One region of the Salinicola sp. 4072 genome, then DNA from elsewhere that is predicted to be linked to it. Evidence: riboswitches for the same ligand, from Rfam matches in the RefSeq annotation. Region 1 holds a riboswitch; the other holds the start of a gene.
What was found. Region 1 has a riboswitch for thiamine pyrophosphate ahead of thiC (phosphomethylpyrimidine synthase ThiC). Riboswitches for the same ligand answer to the same signal wherever they lie in the genome.
Positions count from the first base shown of each region.

Region 2: another riboswitch for thiamine pyrophosphate. It lies ahead of R3F72_RS07160 (ABC transporter ATP-binding protein); the one in region 1 lies ahead of thiC (phosphomethylpyrimidine synthase ThiC).

Region 1 is NZ_JAXOVV010000001.1:246,253-250,650, forward strand. It holds gene R3F72_RS01080 (MFS transporter) at 1-802, opposite strand, end outside; gene R3F72_RS01085 (LysR family transcriptional regulator) at 948-1,838, shown strand; TPP riboswitch at 2,019-2,149, shown strand; gene thiC (phosphomethylpyrimidine synthase ThiC) at 2,263-4,143, shown strand; gene R3F72_RS01095 (5-formyltetrahydrofolate cyclo-ligase) at 4,210-4,398, opposite strand, start outside.
Region 2 is NZ_JAXOVV010000007.1:44,203-48,600, forward strand. It holds gene R3F72_RS07150 (potassium/proton antiporter) at 1-154, opposite strand, end outside; gene R3F72_RS07155 (hypothetical protein) at 503-1,318, opposite strand; TPP riboswitch at 1,439-1,542, shown strand; gene R3F72_RS07160 (ABC transporter ATP-binding protein) at 1,574-2,317, shown strand; gene R3F72_RS07165 (ABC transporter permease) at 2,310-3,086, shown strand; gene R3F72_RS07170 (ABC transporter substrate-binding protein) at 3,172-4,194, shown strand; gene R3F72_RS07175 (hypothetical protein) at 4,219-4,398, shown strand, end outside.

The sequences.
Region 1 (4,398 bases):
AGGCGATGTAGTTGTAAAGCGTGACGAAGCCGCCCATGAGCAGGAAAGCCTCGAGGAACAGAAGCGGCAGCCCGCGATCCTTGAACTGCACGGCGAAGCCGGAAACCACGTTGCGCCAGTTGAGCGCCCGCGGCGTGAAATGCCTCGACGGCGGCAGCCAGCGCATGAACAGGATCGCCGCGATCAGCGCCACGATGCCGATGGTGGCGAGCGTCCAGCGCCACGGCACCCAATCCACCATGACCCCGCTGATCAGGCGTCCGCTCATGCCGCCGATCGAATTGCCGCTGATGTAGAGCCCCATGGAAAGGCCGACGTAGCGCGGGTGGATCTCCTCGTTGAGGTAGGTCATCGCCACCGCGCACAGGCCGGAAAGCGACAGCCCCGCCAGCCCCCGCATGACCAATACTCCCGTCCAGCTCGGCATCGCCGCGGCAATCAGGGTACAGACCGCCGCCGCCAATAGCGCCACCGACATCACCGACTTGCGCCCCACCGCGTCCGAGATCGGCCCAGTGATCAGCAGGCCGATCGCCAGCATGCCGGTGGCGACCGACAGTGACAGGCTGCTGGTGGCGGCGTCGATGCCGAAGGCGTCCGACAGGATCGGTAGCAGCGGTTGGACGCAATAGAGCAGCACGAAGGTCGAAAAGGCACCGAGGAACAGTGCCAGCATGGTCGGCCGGTAGCCGCGCTGACCACGTTCGATGAAACCGCTTTCGGCGGCTTCCGCCTCGCGCGCCAGCCGATGATTGGCGGCCTGGGTGGCATTGTGGATGTCGGATGAGGTATGGCGGGACAACCCGATTCTCCCGAAGACGATGGCTGGCGCCGGAGTGCCATGGTCGGCCCGTTGCGCCGAGTTGATTTAGATCTTGGTAGGTTACGCCGCCACCATTAAGCTTTCTAATATATTATTCGACGCTTTTGAGAGGTTTAGCGACTCAATGGAACTGCGCTATCTGCGCTACTTCGTCGCCGTGGCCGAAGAGCTGCATTTCAGCCGCGCGGCCGAGCGGCTGGGAATCTCGCAGCCGCCGCTGAGCCAGCAGATCCAGGCGCTGGAGCGCGAGCTGGGCACACGCCTGCTGACCCGGACCAACCGCCGCGTCGAGCTGACCGAAGCCGGCCGGGTCTTCCTCGACGAGGCGCGCGACATCCTGGCACGAACCGAGCGCGCCACCCGGCTGGTGTCCCGGCTCGGGCGTGGCGAAGCTGGCCAGCTGCGTATCGGCTTCACCACCTCGGTGCCCTTGAGCCCGACGCTGCCGCGCACGCTGATGCGTTACCGCCAGCGCTATCCCGATGTCGAGCTGCGCATGCACGAGCTCAACAGCCAGCGCCAGGTCGCCCCGCTGCTCGAGGGCGATCTGGATATCGGCATCATGCGCCCCGCCACCCTGCCGGAGGGTCTCGACGCCTTCACTCTGATTCGCGAACCGCTGATGGCCGTGGTCAACGAGCAGGGGCCGCTCGGTGGCAGCGCGCTACCGCTGACGCTCGAAGCCCTGGCGATTCACCCCTTCGTCTATTTCTCGCCCGCTGCCGGCACCGGCCTGCTCGATCAGTTCAACACCCTGTTCGCCAAGCGTGGCCTGACGCCCCGGCTGGTGCAGGAAGTCGGCGGCCCGAACACCATCATCAGCCTCGTAGCGGCCGGCATGGGCGTATCGGTTCTTCCCGCCTCGTTCCAGCACATCCGGATCGACAATGTCCGCTACCGCCCGTTGAGCGATGCCGATGCCGTGTCCGAAGTCTGGCTGACCCATGCCCGCCACCACCTGACGCCCCAGGCCCGCTCGTTCATCGATCTGGTCCAGCGCCCTCTCGATCCATAACGCGCCCTCTCGATCCATAACGCGCCCTCTCGATCCATAACGCGCCCCCTCGATCCATAACGCGCTCCCTCGACCCGTGACGCGTTCCCTCCTCGCAGGCCCGGCCGTGACCGCCGCCACACGGCCGGCTTGACCTCGCCCGCCCCTCGTCACAGACTGCCCGTGGCGATGCACGATGTCGCCAGCTTGACGGGGTGCCGGTGGAACCGGCTGAGATCGTCCTGCGCCGGGATTCATTCGACGGCGCCACGGCGGATCCCGACGAACCTGATCCGGCTAGTACCGGCGTAGGGATCAAGCGGAAACCGTGGCGTGAGAGAAGACTCGCCCGTGCCGGTTTTCCCCTCCTGCGCTGTGCGCCGGCCTGACCCCGATAGCCTTGGCAAATATGCCTGGCAAGTCATGCCACGGAGCACAACCGAACATGAAATCCCCACAATTTCTGGCTGAAACCGCCCGCGTCGACAGCGCCGCCATCGCGCCGCTACCGGCCTCGACCAAGGTTTATGTCGAAGGCTCGCGTCCGGATATCCGGGTGCCGATGCGCGAAATCTCGCTCTCGCCCACGCAGACCCGAAGCGGACTCGAACCCAACGCGCCGCTCACCGTCTACGACACCTCCGGCCCCTACACCGACCCGGCTGCCGACATCGATATCCGCCGTGGCCTGCCGGAACTGCGCCGCCAATGGATCGACGAGCGCGGCGACACCGAATGGCTCGACGGCCCCAGCTCGACCTACGGCCGCGTTCGTGCCGAGGATCTGCGTCTATCGACGCTGCGCTTCGAGCTGAAGCGCACGCCGAGGCGGGCCAGGGAAGGACGCAACGTCACCCAGCTGTACTACGCGCGCCAGGGCATCGTCACGCCGGAGATGGAGTTCATCGCCATCCGCGAGAACCAGCGCCGGCGGGAGGCCCGCACCCTCGATACCGACCCGATGCTGGATCATCAACACCCTGGCGAGTCCTTCGGTGCCCATCTCCCCGACGAGATTACTCCCGAGTTCGTGCGTGACGAAGTCGCCCGCGGCCGGGCGATCATCCCGGCCAACATCAATCACCCGGAGAGCGAGCCGATGATCATCGGCCGCAACTTCCTGGTGAAGATCAACGGCAACCTGGGCAATTCGGCCGTGACCTCCTCGATCGAGGAAGAGGTCGACAAGATGACCTGGGGCATCCGCTGGGGCGCGGACACCATCATGGATCTCTCCACCGGCCAGAACATTCACGAGACGCGGGAATGGATCATCCGCAACTCGCCGGTGCCCATCGGCACGGTGCCGATCTACCAGGCGCTGGAGAAGGTCAATGGCGTCGCGGAGAACCTGACCTGGGAGATCTTCCGCGACACTCTGATCGAACAGGCCGAACAGGGTGTGGACTACTTCACCATCCATGCCGGCGTGCGCCTGCACCACGTGCCGATGACGGCCAGGCGCGTGACCGGCATCGTCTCCCGCGGCGGCTCGATCATGGCCAAGTGGTGCCTGTACCACCACCGGGAGAGCTTCCTCTATACCCACTTCGAAGACATCTGCGAAATCATGAAGGCCTACGACGTCTCGTTCTCGCTGGGCGACGGCCTGCGTCCGGGGTCGATCGCCGATGCCAACGACGAGGCCCAGTTCGCCGAGCTGGAAACGCTGGGCGAGCTGACCCGGATCGCCTGGAAACACGACGTCCAGGTGATGATCGAAGGCCCCGGCCACGTGCCGATGCAGCTGATCAAGGAGAACATGGACAAGCAGCTCGAGTGCTGCGACGAAGCGCCGTTCTACACGCTAGGCCCGCTGACCACCGACATCGCCCCGGGCTACGATCACATCACCTCCGGCATCGGCGCGGCGCAGATCGGCTGGTACGGCTGCGCGATGCTCTGCTACGTCACGCCCAAGGAGCACCTGGGCCTGCCCAACAAGGATGACGTCAAGACCGGCATCATCACTTACAAGATCGCCGCCCATGCCGCCGATCTCGCCAAGGGGCATCCCGGCGCGCAACGCCGCGACAACGCGCTGTCGAAAGCCCGCTTCGAATTCCGCTGGGAGGATCAGTTCAACCTGGGGCTGGACCCGGACACCGCCCGCGCCTTCCATGACGAGACGCTGCCCAAGGATTCCGCCAAGGTGGCGCACTTCTGCTCGATGTGCGGGCCGAAGTTCTGCTCGATGAAGATCACCCAGGAAGTGCGCGAACGCTTTGGCGACGATACCGGAATCGCCGCCGAGAAAGCGGCCGGCATGGAGGAGCAGGCAGAACGCTTCAGGCGCGAAGGTGGCGAACTCTACCGAGAGGTGTAGCCGCTCGCGGCGTCGGGCATCGCGCCCGACGTCTGCGTCTTGGCTTGGCTTGGCTTGGCTTGGCCCTCAGATCGTGCCCAGCGCTTCCATTCGGCACAGCTCCTGCAGCGGCGGAATCGTGTCGTACATCTGCTGATCCAGCAGTTGCCACACGATGCCCACGGTGGGCTTGTGGGGCGCATCGACTTCGATCGTGCGGGTCGGCGTGAAGATCACGTCCGAAACGGTATCGAAGACCTCCGGATGCAGCTCCTC
Region 2 (4,398 bases), on a different contig from region 1:
GCAGGCCGAGTACACCTTCCTCCCCGGCGAGCATACCCAGGCCCAGAAAGAGAACGAGCAGCGGTACGCCGATCCGGGACGACACCCGGCTGGCCAGAATACTGAGGGCTATCAGTGCCCCACACACAAGAAACAGGCTATTGATCGAGTCCAATTCTCAGCCATCGGTTATGAGTCGGGATGATCCAGGGTCTGTTGCCGTTTCGGCGCGAACCGCGTTGCTGCGCCAAATGGTGTCAGGCCAGGCGCGGGATGCCGATAAGGGTGGTTCCCTTTTCCAATCCCGCAACGCCGCATGGCGCCATTTGCCGCGCAACCCGAAGGGCCGGGCCGGTTTTTGCACGGTGCTGCATTTTTCGTCATTCATTTGGAACGACCAAATCACATTCCTCACGCCTTGCCCCGCACAAAAACTGGTTCCGGCGCGGCCGTGCATGAAACGGCAACAGACCCTAGTATGCCATGCAGGCGAAGTCTTGCGGGGTCGAAAATTGCTGCAAATTTAATCTTCTAGCCAGTGTGGATGGGCGATCACCCGCTCCCCGGCGCCTTCTCCATGCAGCGCCAGCAGCACCGCCAGCGCTCGCATTCCGGGGCGATAGTCGGTGAGATCCGGTATCGGATGACGGCGACCATAAGCGGCGATGAAGGCATCGCGGTGGCCGGCGTTTTCCAGCAGCAGTTCTAGCAGGCAGAGATCCAGCTCCAGCGGCGCCCACACCAGCGCTTCCCAGTCGCTCCATAGCCAGTCCGTCGCGCCTTCGAGAAATTGATCGCTGCGCAGATCCGGCAGGCACCAGACGCTCTTCGCGGGCTGCGGCCAGCTCGGCATGTGGCCTATCCAGTCGCGCCGGGGGTGATTCTCCACGAAAGCGCGAGCACGCTCCGGCCAACTCGACAGCGGCGAGATGTCACCAACTGGGTGACCAAACCCCGGCTGTGCCTCCTGGTGCAGTAGCGCCAGTTGATCGCCGAGTCGCGCGGCCAACGTCTCGCTCATTACAGGCGGGGCGGCATGACGCCATGGCAGGCTCCAGAGCGGCGCCTGCTGCAGCCGGTCGAGGAACGTCATCGGCAGCGGCGCCATCGGCAAATGGGGTGGCAGCCACCCCGGCACGCGGGTCAGGGCCTCGGGAACTTGCCAACGGTCGAACCCGAACAGCTGCTGGATACCCCACCAGAAACCGTCGTTTGCGGGCGATCTCCTCGCCAACTTCAGCAACTGCGGGGAAAGCTCTTCGCTACGCCACAGCCAGTTGGCGCTGTCCGGCCAGCGTAGCGCCAACGGCGTCAGCGACTTGCCCGTCAACGCTGTCATGCGCCGGGTGAGTTCGTCATCCGCGCGGATCGCAAGGTCTCGCATCGTCAATGCACTTCGTCCTTGTGTCGGTCCGATCATCGCCGGTGGGCAGGCGGTGATGGTCGGCGTACAATCGCAGGCACTGGATAGGGGTGCCCATGCGACGGGCTGAGAGTGCGGTATGCACAACCCTTGAACCTGAACCGGCTAATACCGGCGGAGGAAATGCCAGCAGTTCTCGCATGACTTCGCCCGGCCCCGATGGGAGTTGTCATGCCACCACCCGGACTCATCGTCCGCCAGGCTTCGCTGACCTTCGGCGATCGCCCGTTGTTCCACGGGCTTCAGGCCCGGTTCGATGCGGGCAGCTGGACCTGCCTGCTCGGTCGCAGCGGCAGCGGCAAGAGTTCCTTGCTGCGCATGATCGCCAGCCTGAGACTGCCTGACAACCATCATCTCGATCTCGCTACCAGCGACGGCGCGCCGTTGGCGGGCCGTCTCGCCTGGATGGCGCAGCAGGACCTTCTCGTTCCCTGGCAGCGCGTGGTGGATAACGTGATGCTGGGTGCGCATTGGCGAGGGCGACCCAAGCCCGAGGATCGCCAGCATGCCGAGCGCCTGCTGGACCAGGTCGGTCTCGCCGACAAAGCCGGCCAGTGGCCGGACGAACTCTCCGGCGGGCAACGCCAGCGCGTCGCCCTCGCCCGCACGCTGTTCGAGGATGCCAGCGTCGTCCTGATGGACGAACCCTTCTCGGCGGTCGACGCCATTACCCGGCTGGAGCTGCATGACCTTGCCAGCCGGCTCCTGGCCGACCGCACGGTAATCATGGTGACGCACGATCCGCTCGAGGCGCTGCGCCTGGCCGATCGAATCCTGATCCTGCAGGGTGAGCCCGCCCACCTGGTATCGATACCCGTGCCCGAAGGCGCTCGCCCGCGCCCGCTCGACAATGTCGACCTGCAGCGTCGTCAGGCCGAGCTCGTCACTCGGCTGCAGGAGTCGGCACATGCTTGAGAAGATTGCACCGGGCCGACTCGTTCGCCCCGTGGGGGCGCTCGTCGTCCTTGTTGCCATCTGGCAGTTGGTACTGATGCTGACCGGCGTGCCACGCTACATCCTGCCCTCGCCGACGGCCGTCGGTAGCGCGCTGATCGAACAGCGCGCGTTGCTTGCTCATCATGCCGGCATCACCGCCATCGAGATAGTGGCCGGGCTGATCGGCGGCATCCTGCTGGGGCTGGCAACGGCGCTGGCGCTGGCTCGCTTCCGCGCCCTGCGCCGCACGCTACTGCCCCTATTGCTGATCAGTCAGGCCATCCCGCTGTTCGCGCTGGCGCCAATCCTGATGCTGTGGCTCGGTTACGGCCTGGGCCCGAAGATTCTGATGGCCATGGTCATCATCTACTTTCCGGTCGCGTCGACCGGCTACGACGGGCTGCGGCAGACACCACAAGGCTGGCTCGATCTGGCCCGCACCTTCGGGCTGAGCCGGCGCCAGCAGCTGCTGAAGGTGCAACTGCCGGCCGCCCTGCCGTCGCTCGCTTCCGGGCTGCGGATGGCAGCCAGCGCGGCGCCGATCGGCGCGGTGATCGGTGAGTGGGTCGGCTCCAGCCAGGGGCTGGGCTACTTGATGCTCAATGCCAATGCACGGTTGCAGATCGACCTGATGTTTGCCGCTCTGGTCGTGCTCGTGGCGTTTGCCGTCCTGCTCTACTTCGGCGTCGATGCGGCATTGAGGCTGTCGATGCCCTGGCACCGGGATCGCGTGGAATCCGGGCCTTGAAACGAGATCACACCGGGTCTTTCCAGCGAATCGTATCAACCATGCATGCCTTCATGAATACATCAAAATGACAGGGGAACAAGCAATGGCAACCCAACGTGCAACCCAACGATCGACACTGTGGCGGCGCGGACTGGCGATGAGCCTGGCGCTGCTGGGCCTGATCCTGGCGACGCCGATCTTGGCGCAGGAAGACGAAGATGCCTTGGCGCCGCCACAGATGATTCCGCTGAGCGTGATGCTCGACTGGTACGTCAATCCGGTTCACGCGCCGATCGTCATCGCCAAGCAGCGCGGGCTGTTCGAGAAACGCGGACTGGATGTCGACATTCAGGCCCCGGCCGATCCCAGCGTCCCGCCCAAGCTGGTCGCCGCCGGGCGGATCGATCTTGCGGTCAGCTATCAGCCGCAGCTGCATTTGCAGGTAGATCAGGGGCTTCCGGTCGTTCGCGTCGGCACACTGATCGCGACGCCGTTGAACGCGTTGCTGGTACGCGCGGATAGCGGTATCGAAGACCTTTCCCAGCTCGCCGGGAAGAAGGTCGGATACTCAGTCGGCGGCGTCGAAGAGGTTCTGCTGTCGGCCATGCTCGAGAACAGCGGCCTGAGCCTGGACGACGTCGACATGGTCAACGTCAATTTTTCGCTGACGCCGGCGCTGATCAGCGAAAAGGTCGACGCCGTCACCGGTGCCTTCCGTAACTTCGAGCCGGCGCAGATGAAACAGGAAGGGGTCGAAGGCAAGGCGTTCTATATCGAGGAACAGGGCGTGCCCACCTACGACGAACTGATCTTCGTCGCCAATCGCGAGACGCTGGACCAGCACCGCGAAGCCGACCGACGCTTCATGGACGCCATCGGCGAGGCGACATCCTGGATCATCAATCATCCGGACGACGCATGGCAGAGTTTCATCGCCTACGATCCGGCGCTGGATACGCCGCTCAACGCGGCCGCCTGGAAAGCCACACTGCCCCGCTTCGCCTTGCGTCCGGCGGCACTCGACAGTAAACGCTACCGCGATTTCGAGGCGTTTTTGCTCGAACGAGGCCAGGTCAAGGCCCAGAGCCCGGTCTCCCGCCTCGCAGTGGATCTCAACGCACCCTAGCGAAAGATCGTCTAGATTGGTGATATGAGTTCAATATCATCGCGTTATGACGCACTGCATTACGACCCGCGGCAGGATCCGACCCAGGCGCTGCCGAGCACGACCGTCGACGACCTCGGGGCATTGCCTGCGCGGCCCGGGGTCTACGTCTTCTTCGGTCAGAATGAACTGCCGCTGTACGTCGGCAAGAGCATCAACATGCGC